One region of the Cellulosimicrobium sp. EB106-03-01-XG111 genome, then DNA from elsewhere that is predicted to be linked to it. Evidence: riboswitches for the same ligand, from Rfam matches in the RefSeq annotation. Region 1 holds a riboswitch; the other holds the start of a gene.
The links. A riboswitch is a leader RNA that binds a small molecule or an ion and turns the genes downstream of it on or off. The one in region 1 is predicted to bind ZMP and ZTP.
Positions count from the first base shown of each region.

Region 1 (9,064 bases):
TCGATCTTCGGGCGCACCTACGGGCGCTACCTCTCCGGCGTCGTCCGCATCGACGGGCGCGAGGTCTCCATGCCCACGGTGCTCTCGGCGATCGAGAACCGCATCGCGTACGTCCCCGAGGACCGCAAGTCCCTCGGCCTCAACCTGCTCGACACGATCCTGGGCACGATCCAGTCGGCGAACCTGCCGCGCATCGCGAAGGCCGGCGTCATCGACCGTGACGCGGCGTTCGTCGCGGCCGAGGGCTACCGCAAGGCGTTCTCCATCAAGGCGCCGAGCGTGCACGAGGGCGTCGCGAAGCTCTCCGGCGGCAACCAGCAGAAGGTGCTGCTCGCCAAGTGGATGTACACCGAGCCGGAGCTCCTCATCCTCGACGAGCCGACGCGCGGGATCGACGTCGGCGCCAAGTACGAGATCTACGGGCTCGTCCAGAAGCTCGCGGACGCGGGCCGCGGGGTCGTCGTCATCTCGTCGGAGCTGCCCGAGCTCCTCGGCCTGTGCGACCGCATCTACACCGTCTTCGAGGGGCGCATCACCGGTGAGGTCTCCCGGGCCGACGCGACCCAGGAGGGGCTCATGCGGCTCATGACCGGGACGCAGAGCGACGCGCCCGCCGACGCGGCCTGACCCGGCCGCCCCACCCCCAGCCACCCCGTCTCGACCGAGAAGGAACCACCGACGATGTCGTCCATCAAGCAGCTGCTGAGCGGCGGAGCGCGCCAGTTCGGCATGCTCTTCGCGCTCCTCGCCCTGATCATCTTCTTCCAGATCGCGACCGGGGGACGCGTCCTCACCCCGAGCAACGCGCAGAACCTGCTCAACGGCAACTCCTACATCCTCATCCTCGCGATCGGCATGGTGCTCGTGATCATCGCGGGCCACATCGACCTGTCCGTCGGGTCGGTCGCGGCGGTGACCGGCATCATCGTCGCCCTCGCGATCCGGGACTGGGGGATCCCGTGGTGGCTCGGCATCCTCCTGGGGCTGTGCGTCGGCGCGGTCATCGGCGCGTGGCAGGGCTTCTGGGTCGCGTACGTCGGCATCCCGGGCTTCATCACGACCCTCGCCGGGATGATGATCTTCCGCGGCCTCAACCAGTACATCGGCAAGTCCAACACCGTCCCCGTCCCGACCGAGATCCAGTGGATCGGCGGCGGCTATCTCCCCGAGTTCGGTCCGGGCACCGGCCTCAACAACTCGACGCTCCTGCTCGGCGTCCTCGCGATCGCGGCGGTCGTGTGGTCGGAGCTCCGCCGCCGGGCCAGCGCCCGCAAGCTCGGCGCCGACCCGGTCCCGACGTCGGTCGCCGTGACGCGCGTCGTCCTCTTCAGCGCCGTCATCGCCTACCTCACGTACCTCTACGGCTCGGGCCGCGTCGGGACCTCGATCCCCGTGCCCGCGGTCATCCTCATCCTGCTCGTCATCGTCTACCAGTTCGTCGCGCAGCGGACCGTCGGCGGACGCCACGTGTACGCGGTCGGCGGCAACCGGGCCGCCGCGGCGCTGTCCGGCGTCGACATCAAGCGCACGAACTTCTTCGTCATGATGAACATGTCGGTCCTCGCGGCGCTCGCGGGCATGATCTTCATCGGCCGCTCGACCGCGTCCGGCCCCTTCGACGGCAACATGTGGGAGCTCGACGCGATCGCGGCCGTCTTCATCGGCGGCGCCGCCGTCTCGGGCGGTGTCGGCACGGTCGTCGGCTCCGTCATCGGCGGGCTCGTCATGGCCGTGCTCAACAACGGCCTGCAGCTCATGGGCATCGGCTCGGACCGCACCCAGATCATCAAGGGCCTCGTGCTCCTCATCGCCGTCGCGTTCGACGTCTACAACAAGGTGCAGGGCCGCCCGTCGATCCTCGGGCTGATCTTCCCCTCGCGACGCGACAAGGGCACCGGTGCCGTCACCGGCGCCGACGACCCGCAGCCCGAGGTCCCGGTCGAGGCCGGCGCCACGGCCGCCAAGGGCTGAGCCCTCCCGAACCTTCCCGCACGACCCCCGGACCGCATCCGACGACGGATGCCCGACAGAAAGTGGTACCCATGAAGAAGCTCACCACGACGCTCCTGGCGCTCACCGCCGCGAGCGCGCTCGTGCTCAGCGGCTGCTCCTCCGAGCGCGGGGGCGACAGCGGTGGCGGCGAGACGTCCGGCGGCGGCGAGTCCGCGGCGGCCGGCTTCGAGGAGGGCGCGACGATCGGTGTCGCGCTCCCGCAGAAGACGTCGGAGAACTGGGTCCTCGCCGAGAGCCTGTTCAACGACGGTCTCGAGGAGGCCGGCTTCAAGCCGATCGTCCAGTTCGCCAACGGCGGCGTCTCCGAGCAGCAGAGCCAGATCGACGCGATGGTCGAGCAGGGCGCGAAGGTGATCATCGTCGGTGCGATCGACGGGTCGCAGCTCGGCACCCAGCTCAAGAACGCCAAGGACAACGGCGCGACCGTCATCGCCTACGACCGTCTCGTGAAGAACACGGACGCCGTGGACGAGTACATCGCGTTCGACAACTTCAAGGTCGGCGAGCTCCAGGGCCAGGCCCTGCTCCAGGGCCTCGAGGAGCGCAAGGGCGAGGCGCCGTACAACGTCGAGCTCATCGCCGGCTCGCCCGACGACGCGAACTCGACGCCGTTCTTCGAGGGCGCGATGAGCGTCCTCCAGCCGAAGATCGACGACGGCACGCTCGTCATCCCGTCCGGTCAGACGTCGTTCGAGCAGGTCGCGACGCAGGGCTGGAAGGCCGAGAACGCCCAGAAGCGCATGGACACGGTGCTCTCGGGCAGCTACTCCGACAAGGAGATCGACGGCGTCCTGTCGCCGAACGACACCCTGGCGCGCGCCGCCCTCACGTCGGCGAAGCAGGCCGGCAAGGAGACCCCGGTCATCACCGGCCAGGACTCCGAGGTCGAGTCCGTGAAGTCGATCGTCGCGGGCGAGCAGTACTCGACGATCTACAAGGACACGCGCAAGCTCGTCGAGGAGTCGATCAACGCGGTCACGGCGCTCCAGGCGGGCGACGAGCCGGAGATCAACGACACCGAGTCGTACGACAACGGCGTGAAGGTCGTCCCGGCCTTCCTGCTCGAGCCCGTCATCGTCACGCAGGAGAACGCCGCCGAGGTCTACGCGGGCGACCCCACCCTGGAGGAGCTCACCCAGTGACCCGTTCGCGCTGAGCGACCGGGAGGCGGCGGCGAACCGGCACGCCGCCGCACGACGGCCCCCGTCACGTCCGAGACGTGGCGGGGGCCGCCGTCGTGCGGGAGAGAGCGGCGGGCGCGCGACGGGGGTGCCGGGCGCGCGCGGCGGCTGCTCAGCGGAAGACGACGGTGCGGTGCCCGTCGAGGAGCACGCGGTGCTCCGCGTGCCAGCGGACGGCGCGCGCGAGCGTCTGGCGCTCGACGTCCTCGCCGATCGCGACGAGGTCCTCGACGCGGCGCGAGTGGTCGACGCGCTCGACGTCCTGCTCGATGATCGGGCCCTCGTCGAGGTCGCCCGTCACGTAGTGGGAGGTCGCGCCGATGAGCTTGACGCCGCGGTCGTGCGCCTGGGCGTACGGGCGCGCGCCCTTGAAGCTCGGCAGGAACGAGTGGTGGATGTTGATGATGCGCCCGGGCATCTCGCGGCACAGCTCGTCCGAGAGGATCTGCATGTACCGGGCGAGCACGACGAGCTCGACGTCGAGCTCCCCGACGAGCTCGCGCAGGCGCGCCTCGGCGGCGGCCTTCGTGTCCCGCGTGACGGGCACGTGGTGGAAGGGCTTCCCGTAGAACGACGCGATGTCCTCGAGGTCGCGGTGGTTGCCGACGACGCCGACGACCTCGATGGGCATGCCCTGCGAGCGCTCGCGGTACAGGAGGTCGACGAGGCAGTGCGGTGCCTTCGAGACCATGAGCAGGGTGCGCACGCGCCGCCCGACGACGTCGAGCCGCCACGTCATGGCGAACCGCGCCGCGACCTCCTCGACGGCCCGCTCGAGCTCGGCGCGCTCGGCGGCGGCCTCGACCTGGACGCGCATGAAGAACAGCCCGGAGAGCGGGTCGCCGAACTGCTGCGACTCGGTGATGTTGCCCCCCAGCCGCGCGAGGGCCCCGGCCACGGCGTGCACGATCCCCGGCCCGTCCGGGCACGAGAGCGTGAGGACCCAGTGCGTGGGTTCGCCGGTGGGGGGCTGCGCGGTGCGGGTCGCCGGGACGTCGGTGACGTCGGCGCCGCGGGGATCTGTCGTGGACACCCCTCAGAGGGTAGCCGCGCCCCGCGCCCGGCAGGGGCCGCGTCCTGCCCGCGGACACGACCGGTGGACGTGCCCGGTCCCGGTGCGCGATGTCTGACACGATGTCCCCATGAACGACGCGCAGATCACGACCCGCCTCGTCACCGACGCCGAGGCCGGTGAGCTCCTGACCCTGCGCCGGGCGGCGTTCGTCACCGAGGCGCAGCTCTACCAGGACCCGAACATCCCGCCGCTGACGCAGACGCTCCACGAGCTGCGCGAGGACCTCGCGCGCGAGGACGTCGTGACGATCGGTGCGTGGCTCGGCCCCCGGCTCGTCGGGTCCGTGCGGGTGGAGATCGAGGACAGCAAGGCGACGCTCGGCCGGCTCGCCGTCGCGCCGGACATGCAGGGCCGCGGCATCGGGACCCAGATGCTCTTCGAGGTGCTGCCGTACCTGCCGGAGCAGACGACGGAGATCTGGGTGTTCACGGGCAAGGACTCGAAGCAGAACCTCGCCATGTACACCAAGCACGGCTACGAGGAGCAGTACGACAAGGCGGCGGGCGACCTCACGTACACCTACCTGCGCCGCATCCTCGGCGAGGCCGAGGCGCGCAACGAGTCGGGCGCCGTCGGGCAGGAGTAGCCCGGCACCGCCCGCGGGCCGTGCGCTAGGATCGACGCGTCGCGACTGGCGCCGCCCGGTGGAACTCCGCCCGGGCAGGGTGGATCACCACCGGGGAGCGGCACGCTGTGCAGACGACGGGTCGTTCGCCTGGGCCCCGGGTCACCCCCTGGTGGGGCGTACCCGGCGAGCCGGGAACGTGACCACCGACGACGAACTGCCAGACACCCGCGGAGGAGACGCCATGAGCGCCCAGCCAGCCGACAACGTCCTCGACACCCCGCTCGCCGAGCTCGACCCCGAGATCGCGGCCGTCCTCGACGGGGAGCTCGCGCGCCAGCGCGACACCCTCGAGATGATCGCGTCCGAGAACTTCGTCCCGCGCGCCGTCCTGCAGGCGCAGGGCTCCGTGCTCACCAACAAGTACGCCGAGGGCTACCCGGGCCGCCGGTACTACGGCGGCTGCGAGCAGGTCGACATCGCGGAGAACCTCGCGATCGCCCGCGCCAAGTCGCTGTTCGGCGCGGAGCACGTCAACGTGCAGCCGCACTCGGGCGCCCAGGCGAACGCCGCCGTCCTGCACGCGCTCATCAACAAGGGCGACCGGATCCTCGGCCTCGAGCTCGCGCACGGCGGCCACCTCACGCACGGCATGAAGATCAACTTCTCGGGCAAGCTCTACGACGTCTCCGCGTACGGCGTGGACCCGCAGTCGTACCGCGTGGAGATGGACGAGGTCCGCAAGCAGGCCCTCGAGACCCGCCCCGACGTCATCATCGCCGGCTGGTCCGCGTACCCGCGCCACCTCGACTTCGCGGCGTTCCGCGAGATCGCGGACGAGGCCGGCGCGAAGCTGTGGGTGGACATGGCGCACTTCGCGGGCCTCGTGGCCGCAGGCCTGCACCCGTCCCCGGTGCCGTACGCGGACGTCGTGTCCTCCACGGTCCACAAGACGATCGGCGGCCCCCGCTCCGGCTTCATCCTCAGCAAGGAGGAGTACGCCAAGAAGATCGACTCCGCCGTGTTCCCGGGCCAGCAGGGCGGCCCGCTCATGCACGTCGTCGCGGCCAAGGCCGTGTCGTTCAAGGTCGCTGCGACGGACGGCTTCCGTGACCGCCAGGAGCGCACGCTGCGCGGCGCGAGCATCATCGCGGACCGGCTGACCCAGGCCGACGTCGCCGAGGCCGGCGTCTCCGTCCTCACGGGCGGCACCGACGTCCACCTCGTCCTCGTCGACCTGCGCCACTCGGCGCTCGACGGCCAGCAGGCCGAGGACCTCCTGCACGAGGTCGGCATCACCGTGAACCGCAACGCCGTGCCGTTCGACCCGCGCCCGCCGCGCGTCACGTCCGGCCTGCGCATCGGCACGCCGGCGCTCGCGACCCGCGGCTTCGGCGACGCCGAGTTCACGGAGGTCGCCGAGATCATCGCGACCGCGCTGCGCGAGGGCGCCGCGGCCGACGCCGAGGCGCTGCGGGCCCGCGTGCAGAAGCTCACGGCCGACTTCCCGCTGTACCCGGGCCTCCAGCAGTGACGGCCCGGATCCTCGACGGCAAGGCCACCGCCGCCACGATCAAGGCCGAGCTGAAGGACCGCCTCGCGGTCCTCGCGGAGAAGGGTGTCGTGCCGGGTCTGGGCACGCTCCTCGTCGGCGACGACCCGGGCTCGCAGTGGTACGTCGCGGGCAAGCACCGCGACTGCGCGGAGGTCGGGCTCGCGTCGATCCGGGAGGACCTCCCGGGCGACGCGACGCAGGAGGAGATCGAGGCCGCCGTCCGGCGCCTCAACGACGACCCGGCCTGCACGGGGTACATCGTGCAGCTCCCGCTGCCGCGGGGCATCGACACCAACCGGGTGCTCGAGCTCATCGACCCGGCCAAGGACGCGGACGGGCTGCACCCGACCAACCTCGGCCGGCTCGTGCTGCGCGTCAACGAGGAGGTCACGTCGCCGCTCCCGTGCACGCCGCGCGGGATCATCGAGCTCGTCGAGCGGCACGGGATCTCCCTCGCGGGCAAGGAGGTCGTGGTCGTGGGCCGCGGCGTCACCGTCGGCCGCTCGATCGGCCTGCTGCTCACGCGGCGCGCGGTCAACGCGACCGTGACGCTGACGCACACCGGCACGACGGACCTCCCCGCGCTCGTGCGCCGCGCCGACGTCGTCGTCGCGGCCGCGGGGGTCCGCGGGATCGTCACGCGCGACATGGTGAAGCCGGGCGCCGTCGTGATCGACGTCGGCGTCTCGCGCGAGGTCGACCCGGAGACCGGCAAGAGCCGCGTCGTCGGAGATGCCGCGCCCGACGTCGCCGAGGTCGCGGGCTGGATCTCGCCGAACCCCGGCGGGGTCGGCCCGATGACGCGCGCGATGCTCCTCGCGAACGTCGTCGACGCCGCGGAGCGCGCCTCCGCCTGACGGCACCGAGCGAGGTCGGCCCGGCGCCCGTGCGCCGGGCCGACCGTCGGCACCGCCACCCCGTGCCCGGAAGACGACGGCCCGGGTGCCTCAGGAGGCCCCGCGCGCCAGGACGAGCATGCGCTCCTCGATCGTCGCCGGCACGGGCTCGATCCGGGCGTCGGGCGAGGTGCCGGCGAGCGCGGCACGGACCGCCTCCACGCTCGCGCCTGCGACGCGGACGGACCGGCCGTCCAGGGTCACCGGGAGCCCCGCGCGGTCGAGCTCGGAGAACGTGGACGCCCAGTCGCGGGTGCGCACGGCCAGGGCGCGGGTGTCGCCCACGACGTCCCGCTCGCTGCCCTGCGCGACGAGCCGACCCTGCGACAGGAGCAGCAGACGGTCGCACTGCTGCGCCTCCTGCAGGTAGTGCGTCGTGACGAGCACGCCCACGCCCTGGTCGGACTGCTCGCGGATCGTGTCCCACAGCCGTGCGCGGGCGAGCGCGTCGACGCCGGAGGTGGGCTCGTCGAGCAGGACGGCCTCGGGCCGGTGCGACAGGGCTGCCACGAAGGCGGCCCGGCGCTGCGTGCCGAGGGGCAGAGCCCTGACGAGGACGTCGGCGTCGTCCGCGAGGTCGTCCGGCAGGCGCGGGGCGCCGGTGCCGTACGCGGCGCCGACGAACGCGAGGTTCTCGCGCAGCGTCAGGTCCGCGTACAGGCCGAGGTTCTGCGGCAGGTAGCCGACGCGGCGCCGACGGCTGCGGTTCGGCGCCCCGCCGAGCATCTGCACGACACCCTCGGTGACCGGCTGGAGCCCGAGCAGCATCCGCATGAGCGTGGTCTTCCCGGCGCCGTTCGCCCCGAGCAGGCCGACGACCTCACCCGGCCCGACGCGCATCGAGACGTCGTCGACGGCGGTGAACGACCCGAAGCGGCACGTCACGTGCCGCGCGACGAGGACGGGGTCGCTCATGCGGGGAGCTCCCGCGACGCGCGCCGCGCGAGGGAGAGCGCGATGACGACGTCCTCCAGGTCGGGCTCCACGACCGGCAGGCCCGGCGGGGCGTCGGCGTCCGGCCAGTACTCGTGCCGCTCGCGCCCGCGGCGCCACGACCAGGGCGGGCGCCGGGCGACGTCGCCCCGGGTGACGGTCCCGCGGAACCCGGCGCGGACGTCGTCGTACGAGCCCTGGACGAGCACCCGGCCCTCGTCGAGGACGACGAGGTGGCCCGCGCGCTCGGCCTCGTCGAGGTACGTGGTCGACAGGACGACCGCGGCACCCGACGCCGCGGCCTGCGAGACGAGCCGCCACAGGTCGATGCGGCTGACGGGGTCCACGCCCGTGCTGGGCTCGTCGAGCACGACGAGCCGTGGCTCGTGCACGACGGCCATGCAGAACCCGAGCTTGCGGCGCATCCCACCGGAGAGCTGCGACGCGAGCCGGTCGGACGCCTCGGTCAGACCGGCGCCCGCCAGGAGCGCTGCGCGCCGGGCCTCGAGCGCTGCCCCCGTGAGCCCGTAGACCCCGGCCACGAAGTCGATGTTCTGCGCCACGGTGAGCGCCGCCCAGCTGCCCGAGGAGGCTGGGAGGAAGCCGATCTCGCTCTTCCCGGGAGCGGAGACGCGCCCGGAGCCGGGGACGATCTCGCCCACGAGCGTCCGGAGCAGCGTCGTCTTGCCGGCTCCGTCGCCGCCGACGACCGCGACGACCTGACCCGCGGGCACCTCCACCGTGACGTCCTGGAGCGCGCGCCGCGCGCCGAAGGACACGCTGACCGACGTGACCCCGTCGCTCATGCCGCACGGTCCTCGGGCGTGGGCGTGGGCGTGGGCGCGG
Region 1 covers NZ_JBYTEQ010000020.1:12,178-21,241, forward strand. Annotated here, with positions in the region: gene mmsA (multiple monosaccharide ABC transporter ATP-binding protein) at 1-627, shown strand, start outside; gene mmsB (multiple monosaccharide ABC transporter permease) at 682-1,971, shown strand; gene AC3WT4_RS15450 (substrate-binding domain-containing protein) at 2,043-3,155, shown strand; gene purU (formyltetrahydrofolate deformylase) at 3,307-4,227, opposite strand; gene AC3WT4_RS15460 (GNAT family N-acetyltransferase) at 4,337-4,855, shown strand; ZMP/ZTP riboswitch at 4,887-4,997, shown strand; gene glyA (serine hydroxymethyltransferase) at 5,079-6,368, shown strand; gene AC3WT4_RS15470 (bifunctional methylenetetrahydrofolate dehydrogenase/methenyltetrahydrofolate cyclohydrolase) at 6,365-7,246, shown strand; gene AC3WT4_RS15475 (ABC transporter ATP-binding protein) at 7,337-8,200, opposite strand; gene AC3WT4_RS15480 (ABC transporter ATP-binding protein) at 8,197-9,024, opposite strand; gene AC3WT4_RS15485 (ABC transporter permease) at 9,021-9,064, opposite strand, start outside.

Region 2 (9,064 bases), on a different contig from region 1:
GCGCAATGACTATTGCGCAACTGGCGTTGCGCACATAGGTTCGTCGGTATGACGAACCAGCCGCCGACGTCCCCGCCCGACCGCCCGTCCCCGCTCTCGTCCAGGGCCGCCGTCGGTCTGGCGCCGGACGCGCCCACCGCGACCCCCGACCCGGGCACGACCGCGGACGCCCCGGTCCCGGAGGCGACCCCGGTCGCCACCGGCTCCGCACCCGCCGACCCGCCGTCGCTCCTGCGCAACCGCTCGTACCTGCTGCTCATGACCGGCCTGACCGCCGAGTCGCTCGGTGCGGGGGTGGCGCTCTTCGCCGTCCCGCTCGTGGCGTACGGGCTGACCGGGTCCGTCGTGCAGGCGGGGGTGGTGGCCGCCGTCGGGCAGGTGGGCGCGCTCCTGGCCACGCTGCCCGCGGGCGTCGTCGCCGACCGCGTGGACCGACGCCGCCTCGTCGTGGGCGCGGCGACCGTCGGGGCCCTGCTCTGGACGACCGTCGCGGTTGCCGCCGGCACCGGGTCGCTCACCGCGTGGCACCTCGCCGCCGTCCTCTTCGGGGCCTCCGTCGTCGGCGCGCTCGTGGACCCGGCGACGAGCGGCGCGTTCCGCTCGGTCGTGCCGGTGCCGCAGCTCCCGACGGCGCTCGCGGCCGCCCAGGGGCGGGACGCGGTGGCGAGCCTGCTCGCCGGACCGCTCGGCGGGGCGCTCTACGCCGTCGCGCACGCCGTCCCGCTCGCCGGGGCCGCGATCGGGCACGCGGCGACCGCGGTGTGCACGTGGCTCGTGCGCGAGCCGCTCAACGGCGACGTCGAGGCGGCGCGCGCGACCCGGCCCCTCGCGGCGCTGCGCGAGGGCCTGCGCTTCGTGTGGGCCGTGCCGCTGTTCCGTGCGCTGCTCGGCCTGTTCGTCGTCATCAACGTCGCGTTCGGCAGCCTCATGGTCGGCATCAACCTCGAGCTCGTGCGCACGGGCACCGCGCCGCTCCTCATCGGCCTGGTCGACCTCGCGGTCGGCGTGGGCGTGCTCGTCGGCGCGGTGCTCGCGCCCCGGCTCGTCGCCCGGGTCCGCGCGGGGGCGCTCGTCGTCGCGGCCCTGGGCGTGCTCGCCGCAGGGTCCGTCGTCATGGCCGTGCTGGAGTCGTACGCGGCGTACCTCGCGGTGCTGCCTGTCGCCCTCCTGCTCGTCCCGGCCGTGAACGCGGGCCTGTCGGGGTACGCCGCGGCGGTCACCCCGCCGCAGCTCCAGGGCCGGCTCGCGTCCGTGCTCGGGCTCACCGGCCTCGCGGCGGGCCCCCTCGTCCCGCTCGTCGGGAGCGGGCTCCTCGAGCGGTTCGGGCTCGGGACCGCGCTCGCCGTGCTCGCCGGGCTGCTCGTCGTCACGGTCGCGGTCCTCAGCACGGTCCGGTCCCTCTGGCGGGTCGGCACCCCGGACACGTGGGCCGACGACGCGGCCGCCCTCGCGGCGTCGGGTGCCATGCCGGGTGCCGTGCCGGGCGCCGTGCCGGCCGAGCCGGGGCCTTCGCCGTCGGGCCGCTAGACTGGACGACGGCCGCGACTGGCGAGGGTGGGAACGACCACCGGGGAGCGGCCGGATCTACCTGCTGGAGCGTCGACCGCCTGGGCGCCTGGGTTCTGCCACTCGCGTCGGCTCCGCCGGCGCGGCGACCGCGACCCAGAGGAGCCCCTCGTCATGTCCCACCCGGCCCCGCACGTGCCCTCCGCCCCCGACGTCCAGCTCACCGACGACGCGCGGCGCCCCGTGCGTCGCGCGCTCCTGAGCGTCTACGACAAGACGGGTCTCGTCGAGCTCGCCACGGCGCTGCACGCCGCGGGCGTCGAGCTCGTCTCGACCGGCTCGACGGCGTCGACGGTCGCGGCCGCGGGCGTCCCGGTGACGAAGGTCGAGGACCTCACCGGGTTCCCCGAGTGCCTCGAGGGCCGCGTCAAGACGCTCCACCCGCGCGTGCACGCCGGCATCCTCGCGGACTCGCGCAAGGCCGACCACCTCGCGCAGCTCGACGAGCTCGGCATCGCGCCGTTCGAGCTCGTCGTCGTCAACCTCTACCCGTTCGCCGCGACCGTGGCGTCGGGCGCGGGGCCGGACGAGGTCGTCGAGCAGATCGACATCGGCGGCCCGTCGATGGTCCGCGCCGCGGCGAAGAACCACCCGAGCGTCGCGGTCGTCGTCGACCCCGCCCGCTACGACGACGTCGTCACGGCCGTGCAGGCGGGCGGCTTCACCTACGCGCAGCGCAAGGCGCTCGCCGCCGCGGCGTTCGTGCACACGGCGACGTACGACGTCGCCGTCGCGTCCTGGATGGGCAACGTCGTCGCGCCCACGGACGCGGTCGAGACCGACGGCGAGACCGTGAGCACGGGCTTCCCGGCCTGGATCGGCGCCACGTGGGACCGCGCCGACGTGCTCCGGTACGGCGAGAACCCCCACCAGCGTGCCGCGCTCTACACGAACGGCCACGGCGCGACGGGGCTCGCCCAGGCCACGCAGCTCCACGGCAAGGCGATGAGCTACAACAACTACGTCGACGCCGACGCGGCGTGGCGCGCCGCGCACGACCACGACGAGCCGGCCGTCGCGATCATCAAGCACGCGAACCCGTGCGGCATCGCGGTCGGGGCCGACGTCGCCGAGGCGCACGCGCGCGCCCACGCGACCGACCCGGTCTCCGCCTACGGCGGCGTGATCGCCGCGAACCGCGTCGTGACCCGGGCGGCCGCGGAGCAGATCGCGCCCGTCTTCACCGAGGTGGTCGTCGCGCCCGGGTTCGAGCCGGACGCGCTCGAGGTGCTCCGGGCGAAGAAGAACCTGCGCCTCCTCGTCGTCGACGCCCCGCCGACGACGACCGTCGAGACCCGTCCGGTCAGCGGCGGCCTGCTCGTGCAGAGCACGGACCGGGTCGACGCCGTCGTGACCGACGCCGAGGGGAACGTCACCGGCGGCGACGCGCCCGAGCACTGGACGCTCGTCACGGGTGAGGCCGCGGACGACGCGACGCTCGTCGACCTCGCGTTCGCGTGGCGCGCGATCCGTGCGGCGAAGTCGAACGCGATCCTCCTCGCGCGCGACGGGGCCGCCGTCGGGGTCGGGATGGGGCAGGTCAACCGCGTCGACTCGTGCCGCCTCGCGGTCGAGCGAGCCAACACGCTCGCGGACGGCGAGGAGCGGGCCCGCGGCGCCGTCGCGGCCTCCGACGCGTTCTTCCCGTTCGCCGACGGCCTGCAGATCCTGCTCGACGCGGGCGTGCGCGCCGTCGTGGCGCCGGGCGGGTCGATCCGCGACGCCGAGGTGGTCGAGGCCGCCCGGGCCGCGGGCGTGACGATGTACTTCACGGGGACGCGCCACTTCGCGCACTGACGCGACCTGCGCGACGCCCCCGTCGGTCACCGGACCGGCGGGGCCGTCGCGCGCCCGGCGTCAGTCCAGGGCGTCAGGAGAGGGCGTCGCGCAGGCGTCGGGCCGGGTCGCGCGCGACGTCGAGGTCGACGCGCAGGCGGCCCGTCCGGTTCATCGCCTTGCGCACCGGCCCGACGTCGCGCGGCGAGTCGACGAGGAGCACGGCCCGGACGTCGGTGCCCCGGGTGGCCGGGTCGTCGCCCGCGGCAGGGCTGCCGGGCTCGGAGACCGTCGTGGGCGGCACGTAGAACGCGGCCCAGCCCTCGTGGCCGGTGGCGCCGCCCGCGGGGTCGCCGCGCAGCACGACCTCGTCGCCCTCGGCCGGCACGCCGAACAGTGCGAGGTCGTGCCCGAGCTGCTGGGAGAACACGTAGGGCGCGTGCGCGGCCCGGTCGCCGTCGTCGCCGAGCAGCGCCGCGACGGTCGCGTCCGGGTCGTGGAGCGCCGCCGACCAGTGCCCGCCGGGCACGGCGCCGAGCACGGGGTGGTCGCGGTTCGCGCAGTCGCCGACCGCCCAGAGGCCGGGCAGCCCCGGCACGGCGCCGTCCGCGTCCACCGGGACGCCGCCGCGCGCGTCGCGCGGCACGACGCCGTCGAGCCAGTCGGTGGCGGGCCGGGCGCCGACGGCGGCGAGCACGACGCCGGCCGGCAGCTCGCGGCCGTCGGCGAGCCGCACGCCGTCGGGCCGGACCTCGGCGACGGTGGCGCCGGTGACGAGCTCGGCGCCCGCGGCCGAGTACCAGGGAGCGAGGCGCGCCCCGACGTCCGGGCCGAGCTGGCGGTGCAGCGGCGCGCCCGCGGCCTCGACGACCGTGACGTGCGCGCCCGCGCCCGCCGCGACCCCGGCGAGCTCCGCGCCGATCCACCCGGCCCCGACGAGGACGAGGCGCAGGCCGGGCCGCAGCGCGGCGCGCAGGCTCTCGGCGTCGGCCGCGGTGTGGAGCACGCGCGCGTGCTCCCAGCCGCGGGGCCGCACGGGGACGGAGCCGACCGCGAGCACGACCGCGTCGGCGGCGAGGCGGTCGCCCGCCCGTGTCTCGACGGACCAGCCGGGAGCGTCGGCGGTCCCGGTCCGCTCGAGGCGCACGGCCGGGTCGGCGAGACGGACGTCGTCGGCGAGCGCGTCGACGTCCACCCCGAGGTCGTCGGCGAGCCACGCGGGGGCGGGCCGGCTGAGCAGCTCCTTGGACAGGGGCGGGCGGTCGTACGGCGGCACGCCCTCCGCGCCGAGCAGCGTGACGCGCCCGGCGTAGCCGCGGCGGCGGAGCGCCGCGACGGTCTGGGCGCCCGCGAGCCCGGCGCCGACGACGACCACGGACGACGGCGGCCCGCCGTCGTGGGACGCGGGCGCGGGACCGGGCGCCGGGCCGGTCGCGGGGCCGGTCGCGGGGCCGGTCGAAAGGCCGGCCACAGGGTCGGTCATGGTGGCGGGGGGAGCGGACGGGACCGGCGGCACGACGGACGGCATGCACGTCACGCTAGGGCACGACGGTAGGCTTCCGGGCGTGGAAGGTGCAGCAGCGTGAGCGACGTCACCGCGGACGGGGGGACGCGGCACCGGCCACGCGCGACGCTCGTGCCGGTGTGGCACCACGTGGACGACGAGACCGACGACGGCCCTGCTCCCGAGGGCGCTCCTGCGCCCGACGACGCGACCCCGCCCCCGGTGCCCGAGCCGCCCGCGAGCCTCGCGCCGTCGCGCCAGCCCGCGATGTGGCTCGTCCTCGCGGGCGTCGCCGTCTCCACGCTCGTGTCCGTCCTCGCCGGTGCGCGGGCGGGCTGCTTCGCGCTCGCGGGGCTGCTCGCCGTCGCGGGCGTGTGCCGCGCGTCGATCCCCGGCCCGGGCCCGGTCGGCATCACCGTCCGGTCGCGCGGGCTCGACGTCTTCTTCTTCCTCGCGCCCGCCGCGGTCATGGCGTTCCTCGCGCTGAGCCTGGACCAGGGCGAGCTCTGACGCCCGCGCGGAGCGCCGCGCGCGACGTCGGGCACTGACGACGACGGGCCCGGACCGCGTGCGCGGTCCGGGCCCGTCGGGCGTGCGGGGGAGAGGTCAGACCCGCGGGGTCGTGCCCTCACCGGCGGCGGGGGAGTCGGGGTCGTCCGTCTCAGGCTCCGTCTCGACGACCTCCTCGACCGCGACCACGTCACCGTTCTCGTCCGTGACGACGACCGCCTCCTCGACGACGGTGCCCGCGCCGGCCCCGGCGACGGCCGCGCCCGCACCGGCGCCGACCGCGCTCCCGGCACCGCCGGCCACCTCGGCCTCGGTCAGCGTGACGACGTGGTCCTCGCCGAGCAGGTCGTCCTGCTTCGGGGCGAACGCGAACGCGCGGTAGAAGAGGCCCGCGATCGCGGCGCCGAGGAGCGGCGCGACCCAGAAGACCCACTGCTGCTTCCACAGGTCCCCGTCGCCCGCGAACACGGCCGACGCCATGGAGCGCGCCGGGTTGAGCGACGCGTTCGTGACGGGCACCGCGACGAGGATCAGGGCGGTGAGGGTGAGGCCGATGACGACCGGCGCGTACTGCACGGTCGCGCGCTTGTCGGTCACGCCGAGGATCACGCCGACGAAGACCGCGGTCGCGATGGTCTCGATGAGCAGCGCGGCGAGCAGCCCGAACTCGGTGCCGCCCTGCGACGCCGTGGAGAGGGACGAGAAGTCCCCGTAGCCGTTCGCGGTCGACACGAAGAGGCCGCCGCGGCCCTCCTGCCCGACGAGCGCCGGCAGCGAGTTCGGGACGGTGGCGAGCAGGACGAGGCCCGCGAGGAGGGCGCCGACGAGCTGCGCGACCCAGTAGGGCAGCACGTCGCGCCATGCGGTGCGGCCGCCGATGGCGGCGCCGAGCGTCACCGCCGGGTTGAAGTGGCCGCCGGAGACGTTGCCGACGGCGGCGGCGCCGGCGAGCAGCGCGAGGCCGCCCGCGAGAGCGACCGCGAGGGCGTTCTGCTGGCTGACGAAGGTGTACAGCGCCACACCGATGATCGCGAGGACGAGGAAGAACGTGCCGAAGACCTCGGCGCCGAGGCGCGCGAGGAGGCTGGGCTGGACGACAGCGACGGCCTCGGTCGGCGCGAGGCGCGCGTCGTCGACGTAGCCCTCCGGTGCGCCGGGAGCGGTGGTGTCCTGGGACATGATGATCCTGTCTGGTTCGGTGGGAACTTCGGGCAGTCCCGGCCCGGTGTGCCACGGTGCGGCACCGGCGGGCCGTCGGGACGACGGCACGATGCCTGACCGAGTGCCCGGCCATTCCGGCATCTGGGGGCATCTTGCCACCACCACCCGGGAGATGCGTGGAGATCTGCGGTGCTGCACCTGAGAACGGACGCCCGGTCTCACGATCCGAACGCGGTCGCCGGGGGCCGACAAAGTATCTTGACGTCGAGAAGTCGAGTACCCTGGACCGCGGTCAGCAACGCCCTCGTGTGCGACGGACCGGGCCCACGGGCCGCACGGTCGCCGTCCGACACCCGGGGGCTCCAGTCCCCGACAGTTGGAGCGATCTGCGCATGGGCAAGATCAAGGTCGTCAACCCGGTCGTCGAGCTCGACGGCGACGAGATGACGCGCATCATCTGGCAGTTCATCAAGGACCGCCTCATCCACCCGTACCTCGACGTGGACCTCAAGTACTACGACCTGTCGATCCAGAACCGCGACGCGACCGACGACCAGGTCACGATCGACGCCGCGCACGCGATCAAGCAGTACAACGTCGGCGTCAAGTGCGCGACGATCACGCCCGACGAGGCGCGCGTCGAGGAGTTCGGCCTGAAGAAGATGTGGGTCTCGCCGAACGGCACGATCCGCAACATCCTCGGTGGCGTCGTCTTCCGCGAGCCGATCATCATCTCCAACATCCCGCGCCTCGTGCCGGGCTGGAACAAGCCGATCATCATCGGCCGTCACGCCCACGGCGACCAGTACAAGTCGACCAACTTCAAGGTCCCCGGCCCGGGCAAGATCACGATGACGTTCGAGCCGGCCGACGGCTCCGAGGCCCAGAAGTTCGAGGTCGTGACCATGCCCGAGGAGGGCGGCGTCGCGATGGGCATGTACAACTTCAACGAGTCGATCCGCGACTTCGCGCGCGCCTCGTTCGCGTACGGCCTCCAGCGCGAGTACCCCGTGTACCTCTCGACGAAGAACACGATCCTCAAGGCCTACGACGGCGCCTTCAAGGACATCTTCCAGGAGGTGTTCGACGCCGAGTTCGCCGAGGCGTTCGCCGCGAAGGGCCTCACGTACGAGCACCGCCTCATCGACGACATGGTCGCCTCGGCCATGAAGTGGGAGGGCGGCTACGTCTGGGCCTGCAAGAACTACGACGGCGACGTGCAGTCCGACACCGTCGCGCAGGGCTTCGGCTCGCTCGGCCTCATGACGTCGGTCCTCATGACCCCGGACGGCCAGACCGTCGAGGCCGAGGCCGCGCACGGCACCGTGACGCGTCACTACCGCCAGCACCAGCAGGGCAAGCCGACGTCGACGAACCCGATCGCGTCGATCTTCGCGTGGACCCGTGGCCTCATGCACCGCGGCAAGCTCGACGGCACGCCCGAGGTGACCGAGTTCGCGCAGACGCTCGAGGACGTCGTCATCAAGACGGTCGAGTCCGGCAAGATGACGAAGGACCTCGCGCTCCTCATCGGCCCGGACCAGGAGTGGCTGACGACGGAGGACTTCCTCGCCGCGCTCGACGAGAACCTCAAGGCGCGCCTGGGCTGACCCGGCCCGCACCGCACGCCCGACGGCGGCGCCCCCTCGCGCAGGGGGCGCCGCCGTCGTCGTCCCCGGGCAGGGGCGGAGACGCGGCCGCGGGCGTGCCGCCCCGCCGTCCGGGCGCGTCGCGTTGTGGGAGAGTGAGCGCATGACTTCCCCCGTGAACGTGACGGTGACCGGCGCGGCCGGTCAGATCGGTTACGCGCTGCTGTTCCGCATCGCGTCGGGCCAGATGCTCGGCCCCGACACCCCCGTGCGCCTGCGCCTCCTCGAGATCCCGCAGGGCGTCAAGGCCGCCGAGGGCACGGCCATGGAGCTGGACGACTGCGCGTTCCCGCTGCTCGCCGGCATCGACATCTTCGACGACCCGACGGCGGCGTTCGAGGGCACGAACGTCGCGCTGCTCGTGGGCGCCCGCCCGCGCGGCCCGGGCATGGAGCGCGGCGACCTGCTCGAGGCGAACGGCGGCATCTTCAAGCCGCAGGGCCAGGCGATCAACGCGGGCGCGGCGGACGACGTCCGCGTCCTCGTGGTCGGCAACCCCGCGAACACGAACGCGCTCATCGCCGCGTCGAACGCGCCCGACGTCCCGAAGGGCCGGTTCACCGCGATGACGCGGCTGGACCACAACCGCGCGCTCACGCAGGTCGCGAAGCGTGCGGGCGTCCCGGTGTCCGAGGTGCGCAAGGTGACCATCTGGGGCAACCACTCGGCCACGCAGTACCCCGACCTCTTCCACGCGGACGTCGCGGGCACGCCGGGCGCGCGGCTCGCCGAGGACCGCGAGTGGCTGGAGAGCACGTTCATCCCGACGGTCGCGAAGCGCGGCGCGGCGATCATCGACGCGCGCGGCGCGTCGTCCGCGGCGTCGGCGGCGAACGCGGCCATCGACCACGTGCACGACTGGGTCCTCGGCACGCCCGAGGGCGACTGGACGAGCGCG
Region 2 covers NZ_JBYTEQ010000007.1:237,799-246,862, forward strand. Annotated here, with positions in the region: gene AC3WT4_RS09335 (MFS transporter) at 49-1,527, shown strand; ZMP/ZTP riboswitch at 1,532-1,620, shown strand; gene purH (bifunctional phosphoribosylaminoimidazolecarboxamide formyltransferase/IMP cyclohydrolase) at 1,681-3,363, shown strand; gene AC3WT4_RS09345 (FAD-dependent oxidoreductase) at 3,437-4,825, opposite strand; gene AC3WT4_RS09350 (DUF3017 domain-containing protein) at 4,925-5,356, shown strand; gene AC3WT4_RS09355 (MIP/aquaporin family protein) at 5,453-6,535, opposite strand; gene AC3WT4_RS09360 (NADP-dependent isocitrate dehydrogenase) at 6,910-8,127, shown strand; gene AC3WT4_RS09365 (malate dehydrogenase) at 8,270-9,064, shown strand, end outside.
Region 2: another riboswitch for ZMP and ZTP. It lies ahead of purH (bifunctional phosphoribosylaminoimidazolecarboxamide formyltransferase/IMP cyclohydrolase); the one in region 1 lies ahead of glyA (serine hydroxymethyltransferase).